DNA from 3 places in the Exiguobacterium sp. s57 genome. Region 1 is predicted to be linked to each of the others. Evidence: riboswitches for the same ligand, from Rfam matches in the RefSeq annotation. Region 1 holds a riboswitch; each other region holds the start of a gene.
The links. A riboswitch is a leader RNA that binds a small molecule or an ion and turns the genes downstream of it on or off. The one in region 1 is predicted to bind S-adenosylmethionine.
Positions count from the first base shown of each region.

Region 1 (10,647 bases):
AGGGTTCGTTCGAGCAAGTTATGCGACATCGCTCGAACAATTGCAAGAAGCGATTCGTCGAATCGAACGTTTCATGAAGCAATTTGAAATGAAGACTATCGAACAAGACTCTCAACGATGAGGGTCTTGTTCTGTTCTACAAGAATCGAATGTGTAAAAACAAGAGGTGAGGTGAAAATATGGAACGTTACGATTACATAGCAGTTGGGTGTGGTCCGTATAATCTTAGTCTCATGGCTCTTGCAGAAAAGACAGCACTACAAGGAATCTGTTTTGAGCAGCGGACGGAAATGATGTGGCATGAGGGTATGTTGATTGAAGGGATGACGATGCAGACACATTATTTACAAGATCTCGTCACGTTAGCGGACCCGACCCATCCGTCGAGTTTTCTGAACTATTTGAGTGATACAGGTCGTCTCCAAACATTTATCACGCAAGAACAAGGTAAGATTCCTCGAACGGAGTACAATCGTTACTTGCGCTGGGTTGTAAATCAACTGTCGACGATTCGCTTCGACCATTATGTATCTGACGTTCAAGCGGAAGAAGAGGGGTTCGTCGTGACAGTCGAATCAGATGGTCAATCAATACAAGTTCATACAAGACATCTCGTCCTAGGAACGGGTGCAGCACCATTCGTGCCAGATGGATTTGAACAAGTCATTCATACGAGCGATTATTTGACCTATCGGGACGTCCTCAGAGACCGATATCGTGTCGCGGTCGTTGGGAGTGGGCAGAGTGCGGCGGAAGTCTTCCTAGACTTGTTGCGTGACGCGACGGACGAGCAACGGGTCGACTGGATCACAGGCTCCGATCACTTTGAGTCACTGGAGGCAGGAAAGCTAGGAGACGAAATCTTTAGTGTGGATTATGTCGATTATTTTCATGGGCTGCCGTATGACGCTCGTCAAGAACTACTCGGGTCATTCGAACGTTTCCGTCATGGCGTCAACCCTGAGACGATGACCTCGATTTATGAGACCTTGTATCACCGAACGGCAGAAGGGGAAGAGACGCTAGCTGACATGATGACACAGGTCGAAGTGGAATCGATCTCTTATGATTGGTTAACACATCGTTTGAAAGGGACGCGACGATATACGGGAGAAGTGATTGAAAAAGAGTACGATCTCGTTGTCGTGGCGACAGGGTATCGACCGGTCATGCCGAGCTGGATTGAGCGATTCCCGATTGTGTGGGAAGCAGAGGGAGAATGGGCTGTCCGGGAAACGTATGAGGTGGTCATGAGCGAGTCGTTAAAGGGAAAATTGTTCACGCATACGAATATAGAACATTCGCATGGTCCGGCCGCGACGAATCTCGGGATGGCCGTCTATCGAAATGCAATGATGTTGAACGAAATGGCAGGGGAAACCGTCTATCCAATCCGTCATCAGAAGCCTTTTACGACGTTTTGAACAAAAAAAGGGCTAGGCGAGTCGCCTAGCGGAATCAGGGGGGAATACTTGAAGTCTTGCTTGATTTGTATTTACCCCGACCTTCGACTTTAAAACATTTCAACGAGGTGAAATAATCTTTTTTACTAATTTCTACACTTTATCGAAAAAAGTATGTTATAGTAAGTTGATGAATTTAGCATAGGAGTTGTTTGTAATGGCAAAATACGAAAAAGATCAAGTTTTAAAAGGTAAAGTAACAGGAATTCAACCATTCGGTGCTTTCGTAGCACTTGACGACGAGACTCAAGGTCTTGTCCACATTTCAGAAATCTCACACGACTACGTAAAAGACGTAAACGATTACGTTCAAGTTGGTCAAGAAGTTGAAGTGAAAATCCTTGAAGTGGATGAAGCTTCTAAAAAAATCAAGCTTTCAATGAAAGCGACTCAAGAAGCTCCAAAACGTGAGAAGTCTGCGAAGACAGCTCGTCGTGCACCACGTCGCAACGAAGCATCTTCTAACTTCAAGCAAGAAGAAGCTCCAGGATTCACAGTCCTCAAAGATAAACTTGAAGACTGGATCAAAAACACGAACTTCAAGAAGTAAGTATTTAAAGGTGGCCCGTTCTAAACGGGTCACCTTTTTTGTGTTTTACAGGAATCGGCGGACCGTATGACGAAACTGTAAACCGAATAGGAGGAGATCATATGAAGATTGGCATCATCGGAACGGGCGGGATTGCCACAAGCGCCCACATTCCAAATTATGTCAAAGCAGGGGTTGATGTGGTAGCCGTCATGAATCGAACACGGGCCAACGGGGACCGTGTCGCGCAGCAATTTGGCATCCCGAACGTTTATGAGACGGTCGAAGAGATGCTTTCGTGCGAACAGCTCGATGCCGTCAGCATTTGTACACCGAACGCCTTGCATAAAGACCAAGTGATTCTAGCTCTTGAAGCAGGGTGTCACGTCCTTTGTGAGAAGCCGCCAGGGATATCGGAGAACGACGCAGTTGAGATGTTAGAAGCGGCAAAACGGGCAGGCAAAACGCTCCATTATGGTTTCCATTACCGGCATCGCGCCGATACGGTTCTGTTGAAGCGGTTGATTGATGCGGGTGAACTCGGAGACATCTATGCGGCCACGGCACTTGCGCTTCGACGACGCGGGATTCCGGGATGGGGTGTGTTTACAAACAAGGAACTTCAAGGCGGGGGCGCATTGCTCGATATCGGTGTCCATATGTTGGACCTCGCGCTTTATTTGATGGATTATCCCGAGCCGAGCAAGGTCGTCGGCCACGTCGGTCAGTATTTAGGGAATCGACCGGGTGTCGGTTTGTTAGGAGAGTGGGACGCAAGTTCACTCTCGGTCGAAGATACGGCGAGGGCGATGGTCACGTTTGAAACAGGGGCATCTTTGCTGCTTGACGTCAGCTACATGGCCAATATCGAAGAGAAGGATACGATGCGTGTGGAATGTCGCGGAACGAAAGCTGGGGCCAGCTTATTTCCACTCACCCTTCATACCGAAAAATATGGAGCGCTCTTTGACGAGCAGCCTGCTTATTTGACTGAACACGATCCGTACGAACGGCAAATCCAGCTCTTCCTTGAAGCCTGTCGACAGGAGCCGAATTATCGTCAAGCGGAGGAAGCGGTCATCCTGCATCGGATCATCGACCGCATCTATCAGTAAGCACGATACTTTTCATTCCGTAAAAACAGGGTATATAGTGTAGGTGTTACATATTTCTATGAGGAGGATGACTTATGCACAACTTTGAATACAAAAACCCGACGAAGCTCATTTTTGGAACACATCAGGTCGAAAAATTAGCTGGAGAACTCGAAGCGCTCGACGCGAAGAAAGTGATGCTCGTCTATGGTGGCGGAAGCATCAAAAAGAACGGGACGTACGATGAAGTCGTGGACGAACTTGAAAAAGCCGGTATCTCATACGTAGACTTCTCAGGTGTTGAACCGAACCCTCGTATCGAGACGGTACGTCGTGCTGTGAAATTTGCCCGTGAAGAGAACGTAGATGCCTTACTCGCAGTCGGCGGAGGTTCCGTCATCGACTGTACGAAACTGATCTCAGCGGCAATCCCTTATGAAGGGGACGCGTGGGACATTGTCCTCCGTGAGCATATCCCGACAGAGGCGGTGCCATTCGGGACGGTCCTCACCCTCGCAGCGACAGGGTCAGAGATGAACTCTGGGTCGGTCATCACGAACTGGGAGACACAAGAGAAGTTCGGTTGGGGCCATCCGCTCGTATTCCCGACGTTCTCCATCCTTGATCCACGTTACACGGTGTCGGTTCCGAAAGACCAGACGATTTACGGCATCGTCGACATGATGAGCCATTGCTTCGAACAATATTTCCACCCGAACCATGCACCGGTACAGGAACGCATGACAGAAGGTGTTTTGAAAGCGGTCGTGGAGTCGGCTCCGAAACTCGTGAACGATTTAGAAAACGTCGACCTTCGTGCCATCATCTTGTTCTCGGGTACGATGGCATTGAACGGTGTGCTTCAGATGGGTGCTGCGGGAGACTGGGCATCTCATAACATCGAACATGCGGTATCGGCTGTTCACGACATCCCGCACGCAGGCGGTCTCGCCATCCTCTTCCCACGATGGATGGAACACGTATTGGATGAAGACAACGCAGCACGTTTTGCACGACTTGGTGTCGAAGTGTTCGATGTCGAGCCGGGTGAAGATGACTTGGAGACAGGGAAACGGACAATCCAAGCTGTTCGTGCATTCTTCGACCAACTCGGTGCGCCAAACTCGCTCCGTGACTACGAAATTGATGAGTCGACATTCGAGGCGATTCTCGATTCGGCAATGAAGCGTGGTGCATTCGGTCGTTTCCGTACACTTGAACGGGAAGATGTCTCAAAAATCTTAGAACTTAGTAAATAAGGCGAATTCTTGCCTATTTCGCAATAATGATTGAACGAATCCGACGTTTCCGTTTATGATGGGTCATGTATAGCTCTTTTACGAGCGATTTAAAGGAGGAAATGACATGTCAACTGTACGTTTCGATTATTCAAACGCGCTCTCATTCGTAGGGAAGCACGAAATCGACCAAATGCAAGAAACGGTAAAAACCCTTCACTCTGTGATTCACGAGCGAAGCGGAGCCGGAAGTGATTTTCTTGGGTGGGTCGATCTTCCGACCGAATACGATCAAGATGAGTTCGCACGAATCAAAGCTGCGGCGGAACGAATTCGCGAGAATTCAGACGTTCTCGTCGTCGTCGGAATCGGAGGATCTTACCTCGGTGCCCGTGCAGCGATCGAAATGCTTCAACATTCGTTCTTCAACGTATTATCAAAAGAAGAGCGCAAGGCTCCACAAGTATTCTATGCGGGCCACAATATCTCATCGACGTATATGAGAGAATTGCTTCAAGTGCTCGAAGGAAAAGACGTCTCGGTTAACGTCATCTCGAAATCAGGGACGACGACAGAACCTGCGATTGCTTTCCGTGTCCTTAAACAGTTCATGGAAGAAAAGTACGGACAAGACGGGGCGCGTGAGCGCATCTACGCAACGACAGATCGGGCTCGCGGTGCACTCAAGACCCTCGCGGACGCGGAAGGATACGAATCGTTCGTTATTCCGGATGATGTCGGTGGACGCTTCTCTGTCCTCACACCAGTCGGTCTTCTTCCGATTGCCGCTGCCGGAATCGATATCGATGCCTTGATGGAAGGGGCACGTGACGCACAAAACGCTTACAGCTCTCCTGAATTGGCAGAGAATGAAGCATATCAATATGCGGTTGTACGAAACGCCCTTTACGCAAAAGGAAAGTCGATTGAGATGCTCGTCAACTACGAACCGGCTCTTCACTACGTGTCAGAGTGGTGGAAGCAGCTTTACGGTGAATCAGAGGGGAAAGACAATAAAGGTATTTTCCCTGCGGCTGTCGATTTCTCGACGGATCTTCACTCGATGGGGCAATACATCCAAGAAGGTCGTCGCGACTTGTTCGAGACAGTCATCCGTGTAAAAGAAGTTCGTCATTCGATGAACGTTCCAGAAGACGCACAGGACTTGGATGGCTTGAACTTCCTTGCCGGTGAAACGATTCAATTTGTGAATGACAAGGCGACAGAAGGAACACTTCTCGCACACACAGACGGCGATGTACCGAACTTAGTCGTCGAATTGCCGGAGATGACCCCGTATCACCTTGGTTACTTGTTCTATTTCTTTGAGAAAGCATGCGCGATGAGCGGTTACATCCTCGGAGTAAACCCGTTCAACCAGCCAGGCGTCGAAGCTTACAAAGCAAACATGTTCGCTTTGCTCGGTAAACCGGGATATGAAGAACAAAAAGCAGAACTCGAAAAACGCTTGAATCAATAAGAAAACGAATCGGTCCGCAAGTCGGGCCGATTTTTTTGTTTGAAACTGGGTGAAGACAAGGTAAAGTGAGAGTAGACAGGGGAAAGAAAGGGATGGACTATGAAGACATTCAAGGATTACTATCATAATCAAGTTGAGCTAAGCTTCACCCATTATCCATTCTCAGACACGCCGCTCCACGTCTGGGTCGTCGCCCGTTACGAGGATAAGTGGGTATTGACGAAGCATAAACAAAGAGGACTCGAGTTTCCGGGCGGAAAAGTCGAGCCGGGCGAGCATGAGGACGCCGCCGCAATCCGAGAAGTTTATGAAGAGACCGGTGGAATCGTGCAGACACTACGTTACTTGGGACAGTATCGAGTGCTCGGTCGAGGTGATACGGTCGTCAAAAATATTTACTTTGCAGAGATTGAGCGATTTGAAGATCATCCTGCCGTCGACGAGACGGATGGGGCCGTCTTGATTGATGCATTGCCGGGTAATTTGTTACGCAATCAACGTTATAGTTTTATGATGAAAGACCGAGTCTTACCGGAGACGATGAGGGTTCTACATGAACAACAGTTGGTTTGACCGAGTTGATGTGTTACCACCGTACGCAGGTTATCGGGTGACAAGAGGGTGGTACACGACAAATGATGGAGAAGAGGTCGTAGCGTATTCAATCGAACCAAAACGACCGAATGGGCACGTGTTGATGTACTTACGGGGAGGGACGGCACGAATCGGGGACGTCCGTTTACCGCGGCTCATGCAATTCGCATCACGCGGCTTTCATGTCGTCGCTCCCGTCTATCGTGGCAACCATGGTGGGACTGGAAAAGAGGATTTTGGTGGGGATGACTTGGAAGATGTGCTCTCGCTATACGATCGCGTTCAAACGAGCGGACGACCGGTTCACGTGCTCGGCTTTTCGCGAGGGGGCATGATGGCACTATCGCTCGCATCCGAACGACCGGTCACCACGGTCACATCCTGGGCAGGCGTGACGAACCTAGAATGGACATATGAGGAACAGCGTTCGATGCGGAAGATGTTACGTCGCATGACAGGTGGGGACCCCGAATCAGCAGAATCTGCCTATGTTGATCGTTCCCCCCTCTATAAAGAATGGATTGCCCCGACGCTCATCATCCATGGTACCGACGATGAGCAGGTTCGCTTGCGTCATGCGACAGCTGTCGCTGAGAAGTTAGGGGAGCAGGCTGAATTTTGGGTGGTCCCATTCGGACACCAACTCCCATTTTGGGATAAATGGGAGACGACAGAGCAGGCGATGGACTGGATGATACAGCAAGAAAAAAACACCGACTCATGATTGAGTCGGTGTTTTGATGTAGTTAGATGACGAGCGGACCGGCTGCGATGATTGATTCACTTGCTTTCGTGAAACGCTTGAAGTTCTCTTTAAATTTCATGGCAAGTGCTTTTGCCTCCATGTCGTAACGGGTTGAATCGTTCCATGTATCTCGTGGATTGAGAACAGTACTCGGTACACCTTCGATGGCTACTGGAATCTCGACATTGAAAATGTCATGTTTCATCGTTTCGACATCACGAAGCTGTCCATTGATTGCCGCGTTGACCATCGCGCGCGTATAAGCGAGTTTCATACGTGAACCTTCACCGTATGCACCACCTGTCCAACCTGTGTTGACGAGATAGACATCGACATCATGTTTTTCAATCAATTGACCGAGCATATCCGCGTAACGCTCTGGTGCGAGCGGGAGGAACGGTGAACCGAAGCAAGTCGAAAACGTCGCTTGTGGTTCTGTGACACCGCGCTCCGTGCCGGCAAGTTTTGACGTATAGCCAGACAAGAAGTGATACATCGCTTGCTCTTTCGTCAATTTGCTGATCGGTGGCAAGACGCCGTACGCATCTGCCGTCAAGAAAACAATTGTATTCGGATGACCTGCGCGTGATGGGAGCATCGCATTGTCGATGAACTCAATCGGATATGCCGCACGCGTGTTTTCCGTTAAAGAAATGTTTTTGTAGTCTGGTGTTCGATCATCGTTTAGCACAACGTTTTCAATCAATGAACCGAATCGAATCGCATCATAAATTTGTGGTTCGTTCTCACGTGATAAATTGATTGTCTTCGCGTAGCAACCGCCTTCAATGTTAAAGATGCCGTCTGGTGACCATCCGTGTTCATCGTCACCGATCAAGTGACGCTCAAGGTCAGCCGAAAGTGTCGTCTTCCCAGTTCCCGACAACCCGAAAAAGAGAGCCGTTTCGTTCGCATCATTGACATTTGCCGAACAGTGCATCGATAACACGTTTTGTTCAGGCAACAAGAAGTTCATGACGGAGAAGATTGATTTTTTGATTTCACCACCGTATTCTGTTCCCCCGATCAGAATTGTACGTTTGGCGAATGAAACGAGAATGAACGTCTCTGAGTTTGTCCCATCGACCGCAGGGTCTGCTTTATAACTCGGTGCATAAATGACCGTAAACGGGTCGAACGCACCTTTCGTCGGCCATTCACGTAAGAAGAGTTGTTTAGCGAATAGACTGTGCCACGCATACTCTGTGATGGCACGAACGGGTAAGGTGTAGTGTTCATCCGCGCCAGCCGCAGCTTCAAGATAGTAGAGCTTATCTTTCTTCTCTAAGTGATTGAGTACTTTTTCAAGAAGTGCTGAAAACTTCTCTTCAGCGATTGGTTGGTTGACCTTCCCCCAATCGACAAGGTTGTTGCTGACTTCATCTTGTACGACGAATTTGTCTTTCGGTGACCGTCCGGTAAAAGCACCGGTGCTGACAGATAATGCCCCGTCTTTTGTCAGTACACCTTCACCATTTTGAATGGCTTCTTCTACCAGCTCTGGAACCGTCAAGTTCCGTAACATGTCGGTACCATTAATTAATTCTTCGATTTTCAGGAGCGTTGTCGCCATCCTGAATCCCACCTTTCCCCTAAATAGATGTGGATGAAATCCGCATACTTCCGCAATCAAGATTAATTAGTATGACATTTTTAATTATATGTGACACACTAATTAAAAACAAGCATTTCTTCTCTATTAAGTAAGCGCTTTCTTACAAGGATAGTTTAACACATTCTCTTATCACAAGGTGTTAAAAAAAGAAACGAAATAAAAAAATGGTTGACGATTCACAAACAGAAATGTTTAGCAAGTCTGTGAAAAAAATACGAATTCGTTCAATTCCCTTGACATAATCGGATGTCATTTATATGATGGTTTTCGTAACGGATACTCTTATTCTGAGCGGTGGAGGGAACAAGGCCCTACGAAGCCCAGCAACCGTCCGACATGAAGTCTTGTGCGGAAAAGGTGCTATCCTGAAGCGAAGCCATTAGCTTCGAACGATAAGAGGGTAAGGAAGAACGATTCAACCTTTCCCCATGTATGTCATCGGGGGAGGTTTTTTTCATTACCGTCCCAAAGCAACGCGTAAGGGGAACGAGTACCGTCCACATATCACCCTTATTATAGGAGGTTTTTTGAATGTCAAATTTGAACCGTCGACTTTTTACTTCAGAGTCGGTTACTGAAGGACATCCAGACAAAATTTGTGATCAGATTTCTGACTCGATTTTGGATGCCATTTTAGCGGAAGACCCGAATGCCCGTGTTGCGGCAGAAACGTCTGTCACAACAGGTCTTGTACTCGTAGCTGGTGAAATCACAACGTCAACTTACGTGGATATCCCGAAAGTTGTCCGTGAAACGATCCGTGAAATCGGATACACACGTGCGAAATATGGTTTCGATGCTGAAACATGTGCAGTCTTGACATCGATTGACGAACAATCGGTCGATATCGCGCAAGGTGTAGACCAAGCCCTTGAAGCTCGTGAAGGTCAAATGACTGAAGAGGAGCTTGATGCAATCGGGGCAGGAGACCAAGGTCTCATGTTCGGATACGCAACAAACGAGACACCTGAACTCATGCCCCTCCCAATCTCGTTGGCACACAAGTTGTCACGTCGTCTTGCGGAAGTACGTAAGAACGGTACGCTTGAGTACCTCCGTCCGGATGGGAAAACACAAGTAACGGTTGAGTACGATGAGAATAACAACCCTGTTCGTATCGATACAATCGTTATCTCGACGCAGCATGCAGAAGAGATTACACTCGAGCAAATTCAAGAAGACTTGAAAAAATATGTCATCGAAGCAGTCATTCCGGCTGAACTTATCGATGCTGAAACGAAATACTTCATCAACCCGACTGGTCGCTTCGTAATCGGTGGACCACAAGGGGATGCAGGTTTGACAGGACGTAAAATCATCGTCGATACGTACGGTGGATACGCTCGTCACGGCGGTGGTGCATTCTCTGGTAAAGATCCGACAAAAGTTGACCGTTCAGCGGCATACGCAGCCCGCTATGTAGCGAAAAACATCGTTGCAGCAGGACTTGCGGATAAAGCGGAAGTACAACTCGCGTATGCGATCGGGGTTGCACACCCTGTATCAATCGCTGTCGATACATTCGGCACTGGAAAATTGAGCGAAACAGAACTCGTTGAACTCGTTCGTGAGAACTTTGACCTCCGTCCGGCAGGTATTATCAAAATGCTCGACCTTCGTCGCCCGATCTACAAACAGACAGCAGCTTACGGTCACTTCGGTCGTACAGATGTGGAACTCCCTTGGGAGCAAACAGATAAAGCAGCAGTTCTTGAAGAAGGCGCGAAGCGTTTCGCGTAATCAAAAACGACCTTTCCGCGGAAAGGTCGTTTTTTTTGGTTCATGTAGTTGGTGGTGTCTGTTTATTTTCGTCTGACTCAGAATCGTTGGAAGTTGTTTCTTGTCCGAGAGCTGTATCTTTCGCTTCGACGACCTTCTCACCGATATCT
Region 1 is NZ_JACSKR010000001.1:865,503-876,149, reverse strand. It holds gene KNO98_RS04490 (aminotransferase) at 1-121, shown strand, start outside; gene KNO98_RS04485 (lysine N(6)-hydroxylase/L-ornithine N(5)-oxygenase family protein) at 180-1,424, shown strand; gene yugI (S1 domain-containing post-transcriptional regulator GSP13) at 1,621-2,013, shown strand; gene KNO98_RS04475 (Gfo/Idh/MocA family protein) at 2,115-3,107, shown strand; gene KNO98_RS04470 (iron-containing alcohol dehydrogenase) at 3,182-4,345, shown strand; gene KNO98_RS04465 (glucose-6-phosphate isomerase) at 4,452-5,804, shown strand; gene ytkD (RNA deprotection pyrophosphohydrolase) at 5,904-6,377, shown strand; gene KNO98_RS04455 (alpha/beta hydrolase family protein) at 6,358-7,122, shown strand; gene pckA (phosphoenolpyruvate carboxykinase (ATP)) at 7,145-8,716, opposite strand; SAM riboswitch class I at 9,038-9,157, shown strand; gene metK (methionine adenosyltransferase) at 9,290-10,498, shown strand; gene KNO98_RS04440 (hypothetical protein) at 10,539-10,647, opposite strand, start outside.

Region 2 (10,647 bases), 380 kb from region 1:
TTTGACCGTCCCGTCGCCCGCTTCTTGTTTGACGAACAGTTCTTGTGTCGAGATGACATATTTCTCTGTTAAGTAATCGCGCACCTCATCACGTACGTTGAGGTCGTCCATCGATTTGACCCGATCGATGTAGAGCGAGTCCCAAACTTGACGTGCGTGGAAGGCACCGTATCCCGCTTCCGTACACTCGTTTGTGAGTTGATCGAACGTCAACCCGTATATAGATGATTTCATTGTAATCTGTCCTTTCTCTAATCCGCATACGTACCATTGTAGCGGACGTGAGAGACGGGTGCAACTTACGAATAATCCGGAGGCGTCGGGCGTGTGATGAACTGTTCGAACGCATAAGCGACTCGGATCAAATCACGCTCCGCGTAGCTCGTCCCCGTGAACGAGAGGCCGAATGGGGCCCCGCTCTCTTTTCGTTGATAAGGGATTGTAATCGTCGGATGCCCTGCTTTCGCAGCCATGTCGTAGTTCATATCATGTGGGAGGACGATTGCATCTAGTTTATGAGTTTGAAGCAATGCGTCAATCCCTTCTGTTTTTGCGAGACGGACGTCCGCGATGCGACGGTCGAGATAGCTCGCTTCGATCAGTTTTCCAGATCGGGCGTTCGCTTCTTCAAAGATGGTCTGGCCGTGCGGAATCGATTCAGGATGTTCCGCGTTCCACTCGATTAAATCAGAAAGCGTCTTAAACGGCACGGTCGTGTTCGCGAGATACGCCTCGACCCCGAGCTTGAATTCGTCGAACAGGATGTCCGCCTGCTCAAGCGCCTCATGCTTTGGTAGTGCGACTTCGACAAGTTCGACCTCGGCTTGCCGTAGTAACCTGATTGCCTGTTCATACAATCCGACTTCTTCGTCTGAAATATTTGGTTTGATAAATCCGACACGCATCCCGACCGCTTGCCTCACGTCGAGACATGTCACGTATGGGGGACCGACCGGTGTCTCGAGAGTCGCCGGATCCGATTCATCCTCACCGCACATCGATTGTAAGGCGATGACCGCATCACGAAGCGTCCTCGCCATCGGTCCTGCCGTATCTTGAGAACGTGAGATCGGGATGATTCCGGAGCGGCTGATCAATCCGACGGTCGGCTTGATCCCGACGATGCTGTTATGGACACTCGGATGAACGATTGAACCGCTCGTCTCGGACCCTACCGCAAGAAGAGTGAGGTTCGCCGCGACCGCAGAAGCCGACCCCGAACTTGATCCCCCGACATTTAACGCGTCGCCATATGGGTTCATCGTCTGTCCACCGACGGCACTCCATCCGTTCGGCATATCTTCCGTTAAAAAGTTCGCCCACTCGGACAGGTTCGCTTTCCCCAAGATGATGGCCCCGTCAGCCCGTAACCGTTTGACGAGCTCGGCATCTCGAGCGGCGAAATGATGTCGCATCGCGGCAGCACCTGCAGTCGTTCGCATCAGACCGTTCGTCTCGATGTTGTCTTTGATTAAGACAGGAATACCGAGTAGCGGTTTGCGTACTCCTTTTCGGTACGCCCGGTCTGCCGCCTCTGCCTCGAACAGGGCGTCCGGATTGACTTGAATGACGGCGTGAAGCCGTTCATTATACGCTGCAATCCGCCCTAAATAATAGGCGGTCACGTCTCTCGCCGTGAATTGTCCTTCTTTATACCCACGATGTGCACGTTCAATCGTCAGTTCATGTAATTGGATTTGTTCCATCATACATTCCTCCTTTATCTCTCCCCTTTATTCGTGCTCTACGTCTGATTTCCTTTTCGTATCGCCAAGTCGATGTGTTCTTGTTACACTTAAGAAAAAACAGGAGGTTCCTATGACACGCTCCTATGTCTTTGTGTTGCTGGCTGTGTTCGGTCTATTTTTCTTACAGCTATACGGTGAAAATGTGCCTTATGGTACACTCATTTCCATCGCGTTGATTGGATTCATCATCGTCTTGACTGTTTTTCAGTTGAAACGAAAGCCGAATCATTGACGGATGTATTTTGAGGGTGGTATGATGCTCTCACCAACTACATATCGATATCAAGAGTGAACGAGAGATCTGGCTCCGCGACTTCACAGCAACCTGCCTTAGGCAAGGTGCTACGACCAGCAAGGGAAACCTTGGACGATATGACGAAAGCGCTCATGTCATCCGACGTGAGCGCTTTTTTGTTGAATGACGATTTGGAGGGAACGACAGAATGGAAAAAGCAACATTCGCAGGCGGCTGTTTTTGGTGCATGGTGACACCATTTGAGGAATTACCAGGGATTGAAGGCATCGTATCCGGCTATATGGGTGGACAAGTCGACAATCCGACATATGAACAAGTAAAAACCGGGACGACGGGGCACCTCGAGGTCGTTCAAATCACATATGATCCAGCATTATTCTCGTATGAACGTCTCCTTGAACTGTATTGGATTCAGACCGACCCGACCGATGACGGTGGTCAATTCCAAGACCGGGGACCTCAGTATGCCCCAGCTATTTTCTATCACACGGAAGAACAACGAATCGCTGCTGAGGCGAGTCGCGATGTGTTGGCGGCAAGCGGGCGCTTCACGGCCCCGATCGTCACGAAAATCATTCCAGCGACGACGTTCTTTGCCGCAGAAGACTACCATCAGGATTATCATAAAAAGAATCCGAAGCATTATAAGGAAGACCGAGCCATCTCGGGACGTGACGAGTTCATCGAGGAGAAGTGGACTGAAACCGTATAACGGTCATCACACGCGAATTTTAGCATTCGCGTCTTTTTATAAGACCAATAATCGGGAAAAGGCTACTAATGGTTCATACATCCGAAAAGGAGGACTCATATATGAAAACAAGTACGAAACTCATCATCGGTGTGATCGGAGTAGCCGTGATCGCCATCGCCTGGTGGCTGATCTCCCCACTATTCTTAACCGAGACGGTCGATGAAGGATTGCCGCCGACAGCAGTCGAATCACCAACTCCAGAGGAAGAGGAATCAGATCAAGAGACGTCCGAGACACCGGAAGCACAACCGAGTCCAACCGAAGTAGCGGGTGTGTTCATGGACGGGGAGGAAAATTATGAGACGACCGGGACGATCCGCTCGGTCGAGGCAGAAGACGGGACATATCTCCGATTTGAAGAGTTCGAGACGACGAACGGTCCAGACTTATTTGTCTATTTGACAAAACCAGGTCAAGAGACGACCGAAGGCGTCAGTCTAGGGGCTCTAAAAGGGAATATCGGGAATCAAAACTATTTGGTCCCTGCGGATGTGAATCTAGAGGAGTACAACACAGTTGTCATCTGGTGCCGTGCGTTCAGCGCGACGTTCGGGACGGGAGAACTGACTGGAACAAGTGAATGAATTGACTGCAGGGCGGCTGAATGAATCGGCCACCCTCTTTTCATTTGAAATCGGCTAAAAAATAAAGACCAATCATCCAACATCAATTGTGTATATGCTATCATATATGTAAATAAGTGTAATTCAATTGAGGAGATACGATTATGGAACAGACTGTGTCACAAACGTACAAACACTACTTTTGGAAACGTTTCTTTCTATTTTTCATTCCATTGATGGTGATCGGCATACTATCCGAACCGATGATTATTCAGAATCCATTCGAAGAGCTCGAAGACTATGGAGCATTTGTGTTTTTCTTGGCAATTTATATCCTTGTACTCGGTGGATGGGCAGCGTTTATGACGTCGATGATGTGGCGGATCAAACAATTCAAGTTGAAAAAGTAATCGATATGGTAAAGTGTGGAACTTAGTATAAGGCTGAAAGAATCACTGCTTGTTCAACCGTTGAGAAGACGGGGTAGCCTGACCAGATTTCAATCAATAGGTCGGATCATTCGGGGATCCCCCACCTTAAAGCAAAGCTTAGGCGGGGGTCGTTCAAATAATAGTTTACCTACTCCCTCAACTGCCCTTTTTCAAGATATACATATGGTAGCGCGCATTGAATTCCGGATAGTCTGTATAGCGGTCATCAAGTATTTCCCAATCGATTTCCAACTCATCGAGCACGCGCTTCAAGTATGCTTCCCTTTTTTGGCCTTGCTGCATAAAAATGGCCAACACCCCACCGTTCTTCAGCTCCACAGCAATACGTTGGAGCAGTTTTGTTTCTTCCTCAATATCCCTTTTATAAAAATGCAACATTGAATCTAACAGGACAATATCGTATTCCTCATCTATCGGGTATGTGTAAACATCTCCTATTTTTCCGGTCACTTTCAACTGCTCGTCACGGGCGACTTGATTCATTTGTGCGAGCCCGACAGTGGAGATATCGACGCCTGTCACCGTATACCTTAACCTTCCTAAAAACAATGAGTCTCTTCCTTGTCCGCATCCTACATCTAAGACATGCCCTTTCGGTTCATACGCCTTAAAGAATGCCATGAGTCCAGGGTATGGATTCCCGAAATAATGTTGTTCTTGATAATGTGTATCGTAGATTCGTTCCGTCATGTTACTCCACCTCGTTCCCAATCTTCCATCGCCATTTCATGGTTAATTTCAGCTGCGACTTCATACCCATCACTCGCAGCCTTTAGCAATCCAGAAAACACATTCTTTGTGTCTCCGATCACATATAGTCCCTTCACAGTCGTTTGCGATCCTTCTTCAGTTTTGACTCCCCCCATGTCTGTATAATCGATGCCAAAGTGGTCTAGAGAAAACGCCTGATATTCGCCTGTATCCATGATAAACCCACCAGTTCGATGTTACGTCTCTCCTGACGTCATAACGACCTTTTGTAGTTGACCCTCGGTTGAAATAAGTTCATCAATCGCCTCTTCCACAAGCTCCACACCGTGCCCTAGTAAATCTTTCCGATCTTCTTCCGAAAGCGTTGCAGCACCGTTTGTAAAAACGATTAGATCCTGACTCCAGTTATAAATCAATTTAACGTAGTGAATAAGCCAGGGCTCGTTTCCAAAAATCGCCAAAGGTTCATCTTTTCGCTCCCAACCATCACAATAAGGACATGGAAAAACCGTTGAGCCGTATACGTTCTGTAGTCCTTTGATTGCCGGCAGTTTTTCTTTTATCCCCGCTGCTACAATGACACGCGGGCTGGCAAAGCTATCCCCATTATCGGTCTGAACGGTAAAAATGCCCTCTATTTTTTCAAGTGCCGTAACCTTGGTTTCAACATAGGTTACTGTCGGATATGCCTTGATTTCGCCTAAACCGATCGACTTAAATAATTCAGGCTTCACACCGTCTCGTGTCAAATACCCGTGCGATGCATGCGTCACACGGTTCCGTGCGGTATTGGCATCCAATACGAGAACTTTCCGCTTTGATCGTCCAAACACAAGCGCTGAACTTAAGCCAGCAGCTCCGCCCCCTATTACAATCACTTCATATTGTTCCAACGTGTCCTCTCTCCTTTCTAACGATCACACTTGCCGTTTTCGCTACATATGTACCTTCAGCAATCCCTATCGGTAGTTCTCTCACCTGATCTCCTAGATTTAAGACGACGAGCGAAGGAAGAGACTTCATTTCCTCCACCACTTTCTCAGATGATGGAAATTCATCCAAGAGTCCTCCTGGTGGAAGCTCTTCCTCAGTTTTGATCAACCCAAGATAGACGAGCAGACCGCCTTCTTCAAGCTGTTTTTCTAATCTTGAGAAAAGCGTACCCCGCTCCTCTTTCGAAAAATGCATAAATGAGAGAAGAATCAAATCAAATTTCCCTTCCCCCTTGTATTTAAGTGCATCTGCTACTTCCGTCTCTATCGAATATCCCTTTTCACGAGAATGTTGCTCGATGAACTGAACAGCCACCGGAGAAAAATCGACACTCGTCACGCTCCATCCCTGTTGCGCTAACCAAAAACTATTGCCACCTTCCCCGGCACCGAGATCAAGCGCACGACCTGTTGGTACACCTTCAAGCCATTCAATAATCCGCTCATCTGGCCTTGTCCAGTGCATTTTATTCTGTAAATATTCCTCATCAAAACTCATGACAACAATCCCTTCTTAAATGTATTCCATGCAAGATCTGGGATTTCTCTCGGAGCCACTGTCCCGTTGTGCAATGCCTCCCAAGCCATCAACAGCACTCCGTCATACATATGGAACACCCAGGCATCTGGAATAGAAGAATTAATATGCCCTGCGTCTCTCAATCGTCCGATCAATGCATACAGCACTTCGTTGACCTTCGAAAACTTGCACGTTTCCGGGTCATGCTCTTCATGATTCCCGTGCTCACGGAATAAAAGATGGAATCCATGATTTCCCGCATTTGTTCTAATAATCGATTCCATCTGCACAAGCGGATCCTCAAATTTGTCCATCGACTCATTGAAAATGACTAATGTCCTTTCAATCAACACCTCATGTATGGAAGAAAACAACCGTTCGCGACTCTTGAAATAACGGTGAATCGTCATTCGACTCACATTCGCCTGTTCCGCAATCGTTTCCATCGATGCGCTTTCGTTTCTTGAAAGAACATCAATTGCGATGTTCACAATATTGATTTGCGTTTTATTCATTTCTTCACCTCTTAACGTTACGTAACTGTAACATATTGTACAAGTTAGTAACTTATAAGTCAATAGAAAAGAAGGGTGTGATTTCATTTCTGAACTCTCACACCACTAGACATTTAGTTGATGGGCCTTATTCAAGCAGAGACAACTTTACTTATGCTGCCTTACAAAGGAAAAAGGACGATTGTCCCGAAAACGTCGGTCGAATCGTCCTTATTTTTGTTCAATCTCGGATGGAACGGAAGATTATTAATTCCTCTGACTAACTTGTTCCTTCAAACCCGATTTAACTCTTGGCAATCCCAAGCATAAATCCAGCGACGACAATCAAACCGATTCCCATAAAGACAAAGACACGTTCTTTTGTCGTCTTCTCTTCTTTCAATAGATAGATACCACCGAGTGTCGCCACAACGACGTTCAATTGAGATAAGGCGAACGAGGTCGCGATCCCGACTTCTCCGCTTGAAACGAAAAGTCCGAAGTTCCCGATCCCCCAGGCAAGCCCCGCCAAGATGTTTTTGAACGTACGCGGATCCAGTTTCTTGACGTCTTTCTCACGAAGACTGAAGAGAAGTGCTGTGATGAACATCCCGACGGATTGTGGAAGGATTGCCGTGATTCCCTCTACTCCAAAATAGTTCGTCAAAACGGCATACGTGACGTAACCGATACTTGAAACGAAGAGGACGAGTAGTCCCTTTTTCAAGGCGCCGGCACTATCTTTGTCTTTTTTCTGTTGATACGAAGTCATCGTCGCCCCGATGATGATCAAGACGAGCGCCGAGAACCCTAACCATAGCTCCGTCGTCGTCTGCCAGTCTCCGAGAACGATGACTCCAAAGAGAGACGTCCCGACGAGCTGCATGCCCGTACTGATTGGCATCGCCTTCGAGACACTTAAGATTTGGAATGATTGAAACTGTAAGTATTGACCGAGCGCCCAAAACGCCCCTGAGATAAACCCGGTCACGATGGCGAGTGTCGTGAACTCCGGTCGGAAGACGAGGGCAATCACTGCCGCCATGATCATCGCCCCGATGGTCGTTCCGATCAATTGCTGAATCGGTTTGCCTCCCACCTTCGACACGATGAGCGGAATACTTCCCCACATGAGTGCCGGTAAGAGTGCCAAAAGAATCATTTCCATGAAGCACACCTGCTTTCTTAATATAACGTCTAACATGAAATTCCCACGCTTTCAATTTTATAAACCTAAATTGCAAAAGGGAATTGCCATAGCGAATACTAGGATGATATAATGATTTCGAACGGGGCATTAGCTCAGCTGGGAGAGCGCTACGCTGGCAGCGTAGAGGTCAGGGGTTCGAGCCCCCTATGCTCCATTAATTTGTCACATCTCGGATGAGGTGTGACTTTTTTATTGGCATGACGCGATTCAACCCCTTAGTGAACGGGTAATGGTAGATAGACTTTTCATACAAGGGGGACTTCCGATGGAACGCACATCCGTAGAAGAGACATTGACGAGCGTGATTGAATGTTTACGCGCTTGCAATCACTGTTTCTCAAAAAGTTTACAAGAAGAGGATTTACACATGTTCACCGAATGCATCCGACTAACTAGGGAATGTTCTGACATTTGCACGCTAGCTTTGAACGCCTTAGAGTCAGACTCCGCTTTTTCTAAACCAATTCTCTCTCTATGTGCCCAAATATGCGACACATGTGCCGTCGAATGTGGCCGCCACCTGCATGACCATTGTCAGGCTTGTGCGAAAGCGTGTGAGCGTTGTTCGGAAGCTTGCCGTACACTCGTCGCTGCCTAAACACGACATTCGTCTAACTTTCTGTTAGACTTTTTTTATTGCTTAGAAAGAAGGTGGACCATGCAATATTCAATTTTCGCTCTCGATGTCGAAACCGCGAACCGCGACAGTCGCAGCATCTGTTCTGTCGGATGGAGCATTCTTGAGAATGGAGAAGTCGTCGAAACCGATCAACGACTCGTCAACCCGGAAGAAGAATTCGATATGCGCAACGTCCGCGTTCATGGTATTCGTCCGAGTGACGTCTGGGATGCGCCGGCATTACCGGAAGTACTTTCCTCTCTTTACCCGATTTTACGGGAAGTGGACCTCGTCATCGCACATAACGCCTCATTTGATATGGGTGCCTTGAGAAAGGCGATTGTGAAATATGATTTATTCGATTTCCCTACAATCGAGTACGGCTGCACCGTCAAACTGTCACGCAAACTATATCCCGGGTTACCAAACCACAAGTTGAACACGATGGCCGAGTATTTGAATGTACCATTTCTTCACCATGATGCCGCGGAAGATGCTCGCGTATGCGCCTTACTCATGCGTGATATGATGCAAAAGACAAGTATTACGAATCCGAAAGAGTTACATCGCTATACGTCCGTCAAAATGGGAACGCTCGCATATTAAACCGGTCATGAAATCATGACCGGTTATTTTTTAAAAATCCATCGTTTTTGAACATAATAACTGATGAAAAAGAGAAAGCTATCCACGATAATTTTCAAGACGACTTCTCCTTGTCTAAATAGGAGAAACAGAAGATAAACCAATAGTGCCGAGATCGCCATCTGGAGAACGACGAGTCCAAAATACTTGGAAAGTGATCGACGTGCCTTCGAATGGAAGACTACTTTCCGATTGACAAAATAATTGAATAAAGAGGAAATGACTCGTGCGAGTACCGTTGCAACGATGACATGGGCTGTATCGAAGTACGGGGATAATAAATAGATGAAGACTGCATATACTCCAACATCGACAAGGAACGAAGCGACTGACGATATTGAATACATCAAAAACATCCGGTAAATTAAAATCGAGTCGAGTACCGGTCTGAAATGAGATGAATCATTTTCGTTCTCGTAAACCGTCTGAATGGTCGTTTGTTGAATGGGCACCTGTAGCCGTTTTGTGAACGTGAGCATATTCATCTCAAACTCGTATCGACTTCCCGGAATGTCCAATAATTGTCTCGCGTATCGCATCGGGATGGCACGTAACCCGGTCTGTGTATCTTTCAGTTTTAATCCGCTCCCAATCAACATAACGAGCCGTGTCGCCTGATTCCCAAATCGACTTCGAAACGGAATCTCCTCCCCACTAAAATCACGACATCCCATGATGAGATGGTGTGGCTTATTCACACCTTCCTCATATACGTTGACAACATCTTCAGGCAGGTGCTGTCCATCGGCATCGACTGTGATGACCCCTAAACGATCAGGATACGTATTTACAATATATTGTAATCCTGTCTTCAAAGCAGCCCCTTTCCCTTGATTCTGATCATGGGTCAATACTTGATCAACTAAAGGTGTCACTGCATCAAAGGTCGATTGTGCTGAAGCACCGCTACCGTCATCGACGACGATAATCGATAAAAATCCATTTGCTCTCAACTTCTCAACGAGTGTGACGAGTGCACCATCAGGGTTATAGGCAGGAATTAAAATCGTATACGCTTGACGTGCTTCTACTTTATGCATTTGCATCGCCACCCCTCCTCTCCCTTCCCTTATACCCGATGGAACGGATTCGCATGCCAACAGAAAAAGCATCAGCACGAGGCTGATGCTACAAAATCATCCGATGAAAATCAAATAGGAAGAAACAAAATAAACGACTAAGACGAGTAGTGAGGGTATCGCATACCGAACTTTCGACGTGACATTTTGACGGAGCACACTATACATAACAAGGATGGACAGAATCGTGATTCCGACCGCAGAGACGAGATGAGACGTCGAGACATCTGCCAGAATCGAACCGTTGCGATAGAATACATCTGACATAGCGATGATGAGCATGTTAAAAATATTGCTACCGAGAATCGAACCGAACGCTAAGTTTACGTTTCGAAGTTTAAGTGCCATGAAGACAGCGACTGCTTCTGGTAACGATGTTGATGCGGCGATTAAAAAGCTTCCGACAAAACTTGAACCGAGTCCCGTGACGACGGCAATCTGATCCCCTGTGATCGATAGGGCTGTACCTGCTGCCATAATCATGATAGCAGCAATCAGAAAACCAACGACTGCCCGTTTTAACGTGATGTCTTCATATTTACTGACGACAACTTCTTCCTCCACTTCTTGTTCAGCGACCGGATCTTTCGGCTGCTTACCGATA
Region 2 is NZ_JACSKR010000001.1:488,914-499,560, forward strand. It holds gene rlmN (dual-specificity RNA methyltransferase RlmN) at 1-234, opposite strand, end outside; gene KNO98_RS02500 (amidase family protein) at 300-1,706, opposite strand; gene KNO98_RS02505 (hypothetical protein) at 1,819-1,980, shown strand; SAM riboswitch class I at 2,025-2,124, shown strand; gene msrA (peptide-methionine (S)-S-oxide reductase MsrA) at 2,192-2,716, shown strand; gene KNO98_RS02515 (DM13 domain-containing protein) at 2,818-3,342, shown strand; gene KNO98_RS02520 (hypothetical protein) at 3,486-3,731, shown strand; gene KNO98_RS02525 (class I SAM-dependent methyltransferase) at 3,909-4,463, opposite strand; gene KNO98_RS02530 (hypothetical protein) at 4,460-4,699, opposite strand; gene KNO98_RS02535 (NAD(P)/FAD-dependent oxidoreductase) at 4,721-5,377, opposite strand; gene KNO98_RS02540 (SAM-dependent methyltransferase) at 5,364-5,975, opposite strand; gene KNO98_RS02545 (TetR/AcrR family transcriptional regulator) at 5,972-6,511, opposite strand; gene KNO98_RS02550 (GRP family sugar transporter) at 6,795-7,658, opposite strand; tRNA gene KNO98_RS02555 (tRNA-Ala) at 7,782-7,854, shown strand; gene KNO98_RS02560 (four-helix bundle copper-binding protein) at 7,966-8,298, shown strand; gene KNO98_RS02565 (3'-5' exonuclease) at 8,359-8,925, shown strand; gene KNO98_RS02570 (bifunctional glycosyltransferase family 2/GtrA family protein) at 8,949-10,010, opposite strand; gene KNO98_RS02575 (sodium:calcium antiporter) at 10,101-10,647, opposite strand, start outside.
Region 2: it holds a riboswitch for S-adenosylmethionine, as region 1 does, so the genes downstream of both, msrA (peptide-methionine (S)-S-oxide reductase MsrA) here and metK (methionine adenosyltransferase) in region 1, are expected to answer to the same signal.

Region 3 (10,647 bases), on a different contig from region 1:
CCTGTATACTCAATGCTAGAATTCAATCATGATAGAAGAGAAGCAGGACTCTCACGAAATCCTGACGAATCTTTACTATTATATCTTGAAATTTCCCAAGCTAGGAGGGAACATATGAACCACTTTCGCAAGATGTCCGTGCTCGGCTGGAGTATATGGAGCGTTTTATTCCTCTTCACCATCGGATTATTTGCATTGGATATCCTGCACGCCCCGACCATCGATCCGTTGTCGTTTATTTTAATCTCATTACTCGTCATCATTTTTCAACTCGACTCAATCGAAGTCAAAGGTGTGTACTTCACTTTTTCTGAGAGTATCGTCTTAATCTTATTTTTATTTTTTGGATTTGAAACGGCACTCATCGTCAACCAAATCGGATTGTTTATTTTTCAATTTGCCAATCTGAAACCAAAAGTCGCCATCCGTCGATTCCGTTTCACTTATCCTTGGAACGCCATTACAGCTTATTTAGAAATTGTTATTCCGGCAGCTGTCTATCTCGCCATTGGTGGCGAGACCGGACTTGACTTTTATTCACAGGAATCTTTTGTTCCACTCGCCGGACTGTTTCTTGCAATTTTCTTAAACACCGTGTTCCAAAAATATCAGGTGAAATGGTGGTTCCGTGTCGACATCGCCTTGAGTGACTTTATGAAGATTGCATTTTATACGTACGTCGTCAGTCTGATCTTCATTTTAGCGGCGGCGTTGTTCCGAGAGACCAATCTACTTGTCGTCAGTAGCATCGCGGCTGCATTAACATTCTTTATTAAGCGGCTCCTCATTCAAAAAGAGCGACAAGATGCATTCAAATCGTTGATCGAACAATACGATGAAGCAAAAGAAACCGTCTCCTTGTCACAGAGTGAGGCGCAAGCCATCGAAGTTTTTTTAAGTCAGTGTGAACAATTGAATCACTACGATGAAGGATATGTCGAGTTCAGATTGTTCGATCGTATACTCTACTTTGATTTGAAGACACGTCAACCAATCGATCGACCAGTCGTATACGCACTACTCGACATTAGTCAACCGAATGATCCCGTCCTCGACTATGAGATGCGATTTGAATGGGATGCCTCACTTTCCGATGCTTTCCATAATGACTATCATAGCTTCGTCTCTGTCCGCTCGGAAGAAATAGAAGGAATTCGTACATGGATTGTCATGACCGGCGAGCCGGTTTATGGATATCCAAAAATCATTCAGCAGGAAATCATCAAACTCTTAAAGTCGTTCAATCGGACCATCAGTCGGTGTCATGAACGAGACCGTCTCTATACCGAGAGCCGGACGGATAGTTTGACGCTTCTCGCAAATGCACGCGCATTTTATGAATATGGGATTCAACAAATATCCGATATCTCGATGTATCCGATTTCGGTCACCATGCTCGATATTGATTTCTTCAAAAAAATCAATGATACGTATGGACATCAAGTCGGTGACCACGTGTTACAAGAATTCGGGCGACGAATTCGACAAGTACTTCGTACAGATGATTTTGCCGCACGATATGGCGGGGAAGAATTCATTTTACTCCTCAACCAGTGTGATATGACCCAAGCGATTGAAGTCGCAGAGCGCATTCGTCACCAAATCGAAGCAAAACCATTTTGTGTCGACCAACACGAAATTTCTGTGACCACGTCGATTGGAGTCGATACGATTGAAGCGTTTGGAAATAAGCGTCTAGATGATACGATTCGAAACGCAGACCGTGCGCTGTATGTCGGTGGGAAATATGCAGGACGTAACCGCGTGGCACACTTCAACAATTTAACGACGTAAACTCCCCTTTCTCACATCGAATTGGGGAGTTTTTAAGTTGACAAGCGGATTCGAAACATGTACGTTAGGGAACGTGTTTACTAATTGGATAGATTCACTTTTTATCGAGAGAGACGGAGGGACTGGCCCTATGAAGTCTCGGCAGCGGGTAACCTGTGCCAAATCCAGCGGGCGTATGCTCGAAAGATGAAAAGGGTATTTCGCACGAAGGACCTTTTTCTTAGAAGAAGGTCCTTTTTATTTTTAGTGAGGTGATTATTTTGGAACAACCAACAGCAAATAAATGGGCACTCTTGCCGTTGCTCGTCTTCTTACTCTTCTTCATCGGAGCGGGTGTCTATTACGGGGACTTTTATAAGTTTCCGGTCCTCGTTGCGGCCATCATCGCCTTGATGGTTGCAGCATTCATGACAAAAGGAAATGCTACCCAAACCGTCGAGCGCATCGCTCAAGGAGCCGGCAATCCGGGAATCATCATTATGATTTTTATCTTCTTACTGGCCGGCGCATTTTCAACCGTCGCTGAATCAATCGGCGCCATCGATGCAACGGTCAACGCTGCGTTGACTCTCTTACCACCATCGCTTCTTTTGAGCGGGCTCTTCGTCATTGCCGCCTTCATCTCCATGGCGATGGGAACGTCGACGGGTACAATCGCGGCACTTGCACCAATCGCACTCGGTATACATGAAGAGAGTGGTGTCAACGTCGCCATCGCTGCGGCAGCGGTCGTCGGGGGTGCGATGTTCGGGGACAACCTCTCGTTCATCTCAGATACGACCATCGCTGCTGTGCGGACACAACGGACGAATATGCGTGATAAGTTCCGAACGAACTTCTGGATTGTGTTACCGGCCGCGATCATCACGACCATTTTACTCGCCGTCTTATCGAACGGTGAATCGACTGTCGATGTCGCTGCATTTGAGTGGTATAAACTGATTCCGTATCTCGCGGTGATCGGACTAGCGTTAACAGGACTGAACGTCATTCTCGTTTTGTTAGGTGGGATTACGCTCACGGGTATCATTGGTCTACTTGACGGAAGCTTATCTGTGACAGCGTTTGTGACAGCCATTGCGGACGGGATGATCGGCATGGCCGAAATCTCGTTCTTGACGTTACTCATGGGCGGACTTGTCGGACTCATTTCACATAACGGTGGTCTCGCATATTTACGTGATGCCTTGACGTCACGCATCCAAAAACGGGCCGGTGCTGAATGGAGTATCGCCGGTCTTGTCAGTGCGACAAACGTGGCGACGGCGAACAACACGATTTCGATTCTCGTAGCCGGACCGCTTGCAGCGAACATCGCAGACGAATATGACATCGAACGGAAAAAGTCTGCTAGCGTGCTCGACATCTTCTCGTGCGGCGTACAAGGGATTCTCCCATACGGAGCACAACTCCTCATTGCCGCAGAGTTGACGGAGACGGCATCGCCTGACCTCGTCCCGTTCATGTTCTATCCGTTCCTCCTCTTTATTTGCGGAGGGATTGCCATTGCTTTCAACTTCCCGCGCTTTAAAAAACAGTCATAAGCGAAAACACCCCTTTCTCAAAGGGGTGTTTGTCGTTTGGTCACCATCTCTTGTTTCAATTGCTCGTTCCGTTTCTTGAACGCCCGTCGCTTGAGCACTTCCTCAAGTCCTCGACTGATGGCCCATAGTATGACTAAGAGCAGACCGAGCATCGACAAGCGAAACGGGCTTTGAATAAATTCTTCCCACTGGTCTCCGATGACAGAGAAAATGACGACGACGAGCAGTTTACCAAATCCCGCTGCTAATATGAACGTACGGAGCTTCATTTGGATGAGCGCCAGTAAATAGGTAATCAAACTGACCGGGATGAACGGGAGTGAATATAAGAACCCGAGCGAAATCGGGCTCATGTGATTAATTCGTTCTAACCAATATACCGCCGTCTTATGCTTCTCAAGCCATCGTGTCATCGGTTTTCGGAAGATGTACCGGACGGCCGCGAAGACGACAATCGTTCCGAGAAGACTCCCGATCCACGACAAGAGAACACCTAACAAAAAGCCATATGTCGCCGCATTCGCAGAAATGATTAAGACGAGTGGCAGAAAAGGGAAGATTGCTTCTAAAAATGGAGCACCAAGACCAGCCCAAGGACCACCAGGCAAACTCTGAAGCCACTCAATCAATTGGATAATGTACTGTTGGAGAGAAGTGAGCATAGTCGTTCCACCTTCAACTTTCGTTACTACTCTATTACCCGAATTCGATTTAGAAGACGCATCTCCCTGCATTCATCAAAAAAAAATAAAAACCATTTGCGAAAATCCGTCGTGATATTTATCATATAATAATGGACTTGTGGTTGCAGGCAAGTCTATTCGTCGAACGACACAACCCAACGTTCGTTTTCCTGCAAAAAACTGAACACAGGGGAGCAACATAACATGGAAACAAAACCAATGCGGGTCTTGCTGTACTATAAGTACGTCAATATCGAAGACCCAGAAACACTCACGCAAGAACATTTGAAGTATTGTAAAGATCTCGGTATCAAAGGGCGTATCCTGATTTCTTCTGAAGGAATCAACGGAACGTGCTCCGGTACATGGGAACAAACCGAGCAATACATGAATGATTTGAAAGCAAGCCCACTCTTCAGCGATATTGAGTTTAAAATCGATGAAGTCGAAGAGCATGCCTTCAAGAAAATTTTTGTTCGTCACAAGAAAGAGCTCGTAACGTGGCGCTTTGATGGTGAGTTTGATGTGCCGAAACAACACGGAGCATACCTAGAACCAGCAGAATGGAAAGAGATGATGAACCGTGATGATGTCGTCATCCTCGATGTTCGTAACAACTACGAGTACGAACTTGGTCGCTTTAAAAATGCGATCAAAATTGATGTAGAGGCTTCACGTTACATGCCGGAATGGCTTGAAGAGAACAAGGACCTCTACGAAGGGAAAACTCTTCTCACATACTGTACCGGCGGCGTCCGTTGCGAGAAATTTACAGCATATATGCGTGACCAAGGTCACGATAACATTTTCCACTTAAAAGGTGGTGTCGCGATGTATGGAAAAGACGAAGCGACAAAAGGAGAGAACTGGGACGGTGAGCTATATGTCTTCGATGAGCGCATCAACGTCCCTGTCAACTCGGTGAACCCATCTGTCGTCTCACATTGCATGCATTGCGGGACAGAGACGGTTCGTTACGTTAATTGTGCCAACCCGGAGTGCAACGTTCAACATTTCTGTTGTGAAGAGTGTGAACCGAAACAAATGCGTTCATGCTCAAAAGAGTGTCAAGAACACCCACGCAACCGTTATATCATCGACAATATTGCAGAGAAACTTCAGGAAACTGAAGGAGTAGTCGGGTAACAAAAATCGACCAAAAGGTGTCACGGATGACTCATCCGCGGCACCTTTTTTGACGAAATCTTAACGTATAACCTGAGACGCTTTCGGGTATAGTGAAGGTACTATGTCAGACAGGAAGTGAATACTTGCATGTTTAACGAACCTTTACTCGCTGCGATTCTTGCTTGGTTTATCGCCCAAGCGGCCAAACTCGTAACTGAACTCATTAAAACACGAGATTTTGAAATTGAAATCATGTTCGCTTCAGGCGGCATGCCGAGTTCACACTCATCTACTGTCGTTGCTCTCGCTACGGCAATCGGTCGTGCAGAAGGGATTGACTCGAGTATGTTCGCACTCGCCGTCGTCTTTGCGACAATCGTCATGTATGATGCTACCGGAGTTCGCCAGGCGGTCGGGTTCCAAGCTCGTCTCTTGAATGACTACTTTAAGGGGATCAAACATGAAACCCCGCTCTTGAATGAGCTTGTCGGACATACGCCGTTCCAAGTCATCATTGGGGCTTTACTCGGCCTTGTCGTTGGATTGTTTTTTCCCATTTAATCGTTAAAGGTATGTCATTTCTCACACTCTCGATTCTTTTTGTGAAGTTTCACAAAGAAGACGGTATACTCAGAGTGAGGAGGAATCGATATGCCTTTTTTGCAGAAATCATATGAATCACTCGATACACTCGCCGAAGCGATTGGCCAAGCGATTCGAGCACCTATTACGATTGAAAATCGCTATCACCAATTACTCGCCTATAGTACCCATCCCGACTCGACCGACCCGGCCAGAATCGCGACCATTATCGGTCGTCGTGTACCTGAAGCCGTGATCGAAGATTTATGGGAGAGTGGTATTTTAAGAGAAGTCATCGTCCAAGATGAACCCGTTGTCATCCCAGCGCGGCTCTCCATCGGTCTCGGGGAACGCGCGGCAATCGTCATCAAACAACATGATGAAGTACTCGGCTATATTTGGAGTTTAGCTCGCACAAATCCGTTCACCAATCAAGAGTTGGCAATTCTACAAGAAGGAGCGACAATCGCCAAGAAACTACTCATGACAATTGCGATGCACGAACGTCGTATCAGTGCCGAGCTTGAACGTTTTTTATTAGATGTCCTTGCTTCCTCGTCGCTCTCCGATTCTAATCGCGAAAGATTGAATGAACTCGCACCTATCGCGGTCGCGAGTCGTCTAACAATCATCGAATGTACCCAACCGATCACCCCTCAACTCGCTGAGCGTCTTCATTATGTGCTCGCAACTCAAGAGGCAATCGAAGTCGTTTTACATGCCATCGATGGTCAGCAGTTACTCGTCTGGCACTATATGAAGTCTGAGCTGTCCGATGAAGAGACGGAATTATTAGCTTGGGCGGAACGGTTCGAACAGTTACTTCAAGACAAATTTATCGAATCCGAACCACGACTCGGAATCAGTCGACGCTTTTTTGAGAGTGACATGTTATACGACGCAGCCGAAGAAGCAAGACGCGTCACGACATTGCGTCGCAAGTTCCCTCTCGAACTCTCGACTTCCCGTGCTTTCGAACAGATTGGAATTTATCAACTTGTCCCAGAGCTCGCACGGCGCATCGGGCTCCGACTTGAAACCCATCCGACCATCGAGCGGTTGCAACATTACGATTCGTCCCATCAGACCGAACTCGTGACGACACTCGAATGGTATTTTTATTTCGAAGGCAATGTTAAGCGAGTCGCATCCCACCTACACATCCATCCGAATACCGTCCTATACCGGATTCGACGCATCGAAGAGTTGACGAATATCACTCAAGTGTCATTACCGGAACGAGCTATGATTTATTTGGCAATCAAAGCTGGTCAATATCGATTAGAAGACTAGACGTTCGCTTTGTGTTTTTTCACAAAGCGAACGTCTTCGTTTTTAGAATCCATGATAAAGACATCGCTTTCAATTGGATTTATACTAGGTGTGTGAACAATTTGTGTCAACGGAATGAAAGGGGAATGTTCCATGAAAATCGGGGTATTGAAAGAGATTAAAAACAACGAAAATCGGGTGGCATTAACACCGATGGGTTCATTTATGCTAACAGAGCTTGGTCATGACGTAGTCGTCGAAACGAACGCCGGACTCGGTAGTGGATTCACGAATATGGAGTATATCGATGCAGGTGCAACAATCGTCGAAACAGCGAAAGAAGTATGGGAAGGCGTCGAACTCGCACTTAAAGTAAAAGAGCCACAGCCGTCGGAATATCAATATTTCCGTTCTGATTTGACGCTCTTCACGTATTTACACCTCGCGGCGGAGCCAGAGTTAACGAAAGCGCTCGTCGATTCAGGTATAACAGCGATTGCGTATGAGACAGTAGAGGTCGATCGGACGTTACCACTTCTCACACCAATGAGTGAAGTGGCAGGTCGGATGGCTGCCCAAATCGGAGCACAAATCCTTGAAAAACCTCACGGTGGGAAAGGAATTTTAATGTCAGGATTACCAGGCGTGCCTCGTGCGAATGTTACCGTCATCGGGGGCGGTGTCGTCGGAACGAACGCGGCCCGCATCGCAATCGGTCTCGGCGCAAGCGTTACGCTGATGGACATTAGCCCTGCTCGTCTTCGTCAAATCGATGACTTGTTTGGAAATACCATCAACACGTTAATCTCAAATAAATATAATATCGCCAAACGAGTGGCCGAGAGTGACCTCGTCATCGGGGCTGTCCTCATCCCAGGAGCGAAAGCACCTAAGCTTGTCACAGAAGAAATGGTACAACGAATGTCACCAGGCTCTGTCATCGTAGACGTCGCGATCGACCAAGGAGGCATTTGTGAGACAATCGACCACATCACCACACATGATGCACCGACGTATGAACGTTATGGTGTACAGCATTATGCCGTTGCTAACATGCCGGGAGCAGTACCACGCACATCAACAATGGGTCTGACGAACGCGACGATGCCATATATCATTGAATGTGCACAAAAAGGCGTATTCCAAGCACTTCTTGAAAATGGTTCACTTCTCAAAGGCTTAAACGTCATCAAAGGGACTGTCACATATGAAGCGGTCGCTCGTGATCTGGAATATCCGTTCGTTCCTGCTCATGAAGCGGTCGCAAAACAAACACAAGCATAAATCTAAAGCAACGAGATGCCCGTTCTCGTTGCTTTTTTGTTATAAATGAAAGAAAGAATCGAACGAATTCGTCCGATTCCTTCTTTCATTATGCATTCTCAACGGTGATGTCTTCCCCGATAATTTTCACTTCCGGTTCTAACTCCACTTCGAACTTTTCTTTGACGGTCGTTTGGACGTGACGAATGAGCGAGATGTACTCTGTCGCTGTCGCCTCGTCAATATTGACGATAAATCCGGCGTGCTTGAGCGATACTTCTGCTCCTCCGATTCGCTTGCCCTGTAGACCTGATTCCTGAATCAACTTGCCGGCAAAATAGCCAGGTGGGCGTTTAAATACACTTCCGCACGAAGGATACTCCAGCGGTTGCTTCGATTCACGTTTATATGTCAAATCGTCCATCACTTCTTTGATCACTTCGTAATTCTTCGGTTCGAGCTCGAACGTCGCTTCTAATACGATCAATCCCTCTTTAGATACACGACTCGTCCGGTAATCAAGTTCCAGTTCGTTTTTTGACAAATGAAGTACTTGGCCTTCCGGTGTCAATACCGTCGCAGACGTAATGACGTCTTTCGTCTCTCCTCCGTATGCACCAGCATTCATATAGACCGCACCACCGACCGTTCCAGGAATACCACAAGCAAACTCAAGACCAGACAAGCTCTCTGCAAGCGCTTGACGAGAAACATCGATAATCGCTGCTCCAGCTTGTGCAATCATTTGATCGCCATCACGACGAATCGTGTTTAATTCATTCAAATTTAAAACGATTCCGCGGATTCCCCCATCCCGGACAATCAAATTTGAACCGAACCCAAGAACCATAAATGGCATCGCTTCCTGGTGGGCTAGTTCTAAAACGGCCTGTACTTCTTCGTACGTATGTGGTGCTACGAAGTAATCTGCCTTTCCACCTAGTTTTGTATACGTGTGCGCCGACAATGGCTCGTCTTGAAGGACGCGCTCGGTCGGAATGATACTTTGAAGTTGCTGTAAAAAGCTCATGCGTTCACTCAATCCTTTACGTTCTATTTAATCAGTGTTCGGTCCCATTTCATTCATCCCGAGCACGTCCCTGAATGGTTTCAGTACGAAACACAGTATACAAATGATTACCGGGCGTGACAAGCAACGTTTTTCTTACAAATTAGCAATTAGTTTATAACAATAGTGATGTGGCCATAGCAACTACAATGGGGATTGTAAAGTTATCCCAATCTCGATACGATATCGCTTCTGTCAGCGTTGCAATGATGGAAATAATAAACCCATAAGTTACCACTTGCCACATCACGATATCATTCCACAAAAACAATAAAAATAAGACCGTATATGAACTAAGGAACATCGCGACACTTCCTTGGAAGGAACGCTTTTGGCCGTATAAGTCATAAGTGATTGTGCCGTATTTCCGTCCGATGAGTGCAGCCATCCCGTCTCCCCATGCGAGAACGAGTGAACCGGCTAAAAAAGCAATCGACTCTGACTCAAAGAAAAAATAGAGGATAACGAGTAACGCGATTGGATAATAAACTGTCCCGAGCGACTTTCTTTCCGTTTGATGTACCGGCGATGGACTTTTATATAACATGATCGCGTTCGCAAAGGTAAAAAAGATAAGCGGGACTGCCGCAACGTACCATGACTCTAATAACCAAATCGCTAAAAGAGACCAGTGCCCGACTGCGATATGTACACTTTTTCGAATTGTTTCATCTGTCCATCCAAGACGTTTCCCAACTTGTTCGAGTCCTACGAGAAATACGAGGACGACCACGATCGAAAGAATTGAACTAATCCATTCATTCATTGCTTGACCACCTTTATGTACAGAGTGTATATGATACCGTCATTATACCTTAATCGGTGCCCATCCTAGCTTACTTTTCAAACATTTGGTAGAATGAGGTCAAATGACTGTATAGCCAACGTACGATGTTGGCGATAGAAAGGGTGGCCGTATGCGCGACGCAACTTCAATTCAAACTTTGGCAGATTGCCTTCATTTTATGCAGGTCGGAGAAATCGAGCGAGCCATCGCCCTCTTCCCCGAGGACATACGTGAGCACTTTCCAAAAGAGCTTCGAAAAATCCACTTGTTTCATATTGAAAAGAACGGCTTATCAATCAACCAAATCGTCGCACTTGCGAACGCATTGACCGGAGAACATCTCTCCGCGACGACAATTCAAAACTGGACGAAGCGTGAAGTCCGGAAAATCATCGGTGTCCCACGAATCGGTAAAAAGTATTCCTTGCATCAAGCGGCAATCATTTATCTCCTTGATGACTTGAAACACCTTTTTTCACTGGAAGAAACGAGTTCCTTGTTGGCGCTCATCTTCAACAACCCTGA
Region 3 is NZ_JACSKR010000004.1:250,477-261,123, reverse strand. It holds gene KNO98_RS11495 (GGDEF domain-containing protein) at 115-1,794, shown strand; SAM riboswitch class I at 1,893-1,987, shown strand; gene KNO98_RS11490 (Na+/H+ antiporter NhaC family protein) at 2,055-3,338, shown strand; gene KNO98_RS11485 (TVP38/TMEM64 family protein) at 3,356-4,000, opposite strand; gene trhO (oxygen-dependent tRNA uridine(34) hydroxylase TrhO) at 4,226-5,167, shown strand; gene KNO98_RS11475 (divergent PAP2 family protein) at 5,285-5,710, shown strand; gene KNO98_RS11470 (PucR family transcriptional regulator) at 5,801-7,024, shown strand; gene ald (alanine dehydrogenase) at 7,157-8,287, shown strand; gene murB (UDP-N-acetylmuramate dehydrogenase) at 8,376-9,296, opposite strand; gene KNO98_RS11455 (diacylglycerol/polyprenol kinase family protein) at 9,451-10,101, opposite strand; gene KNO98_RS11450 (DUF1836 domain-containing protein) at 10,253-10,647, shown strand, end outside.
Region 3: it holds a riboswitch for S-adenosylmethionine, as region 1 does, so the genes downstream of both, KNO98_RS11490 (Na+/H+ antiporter NhaC family protein) here and metK (methionine adenosyltransferase) in region 1, are expected to answer to the same signal.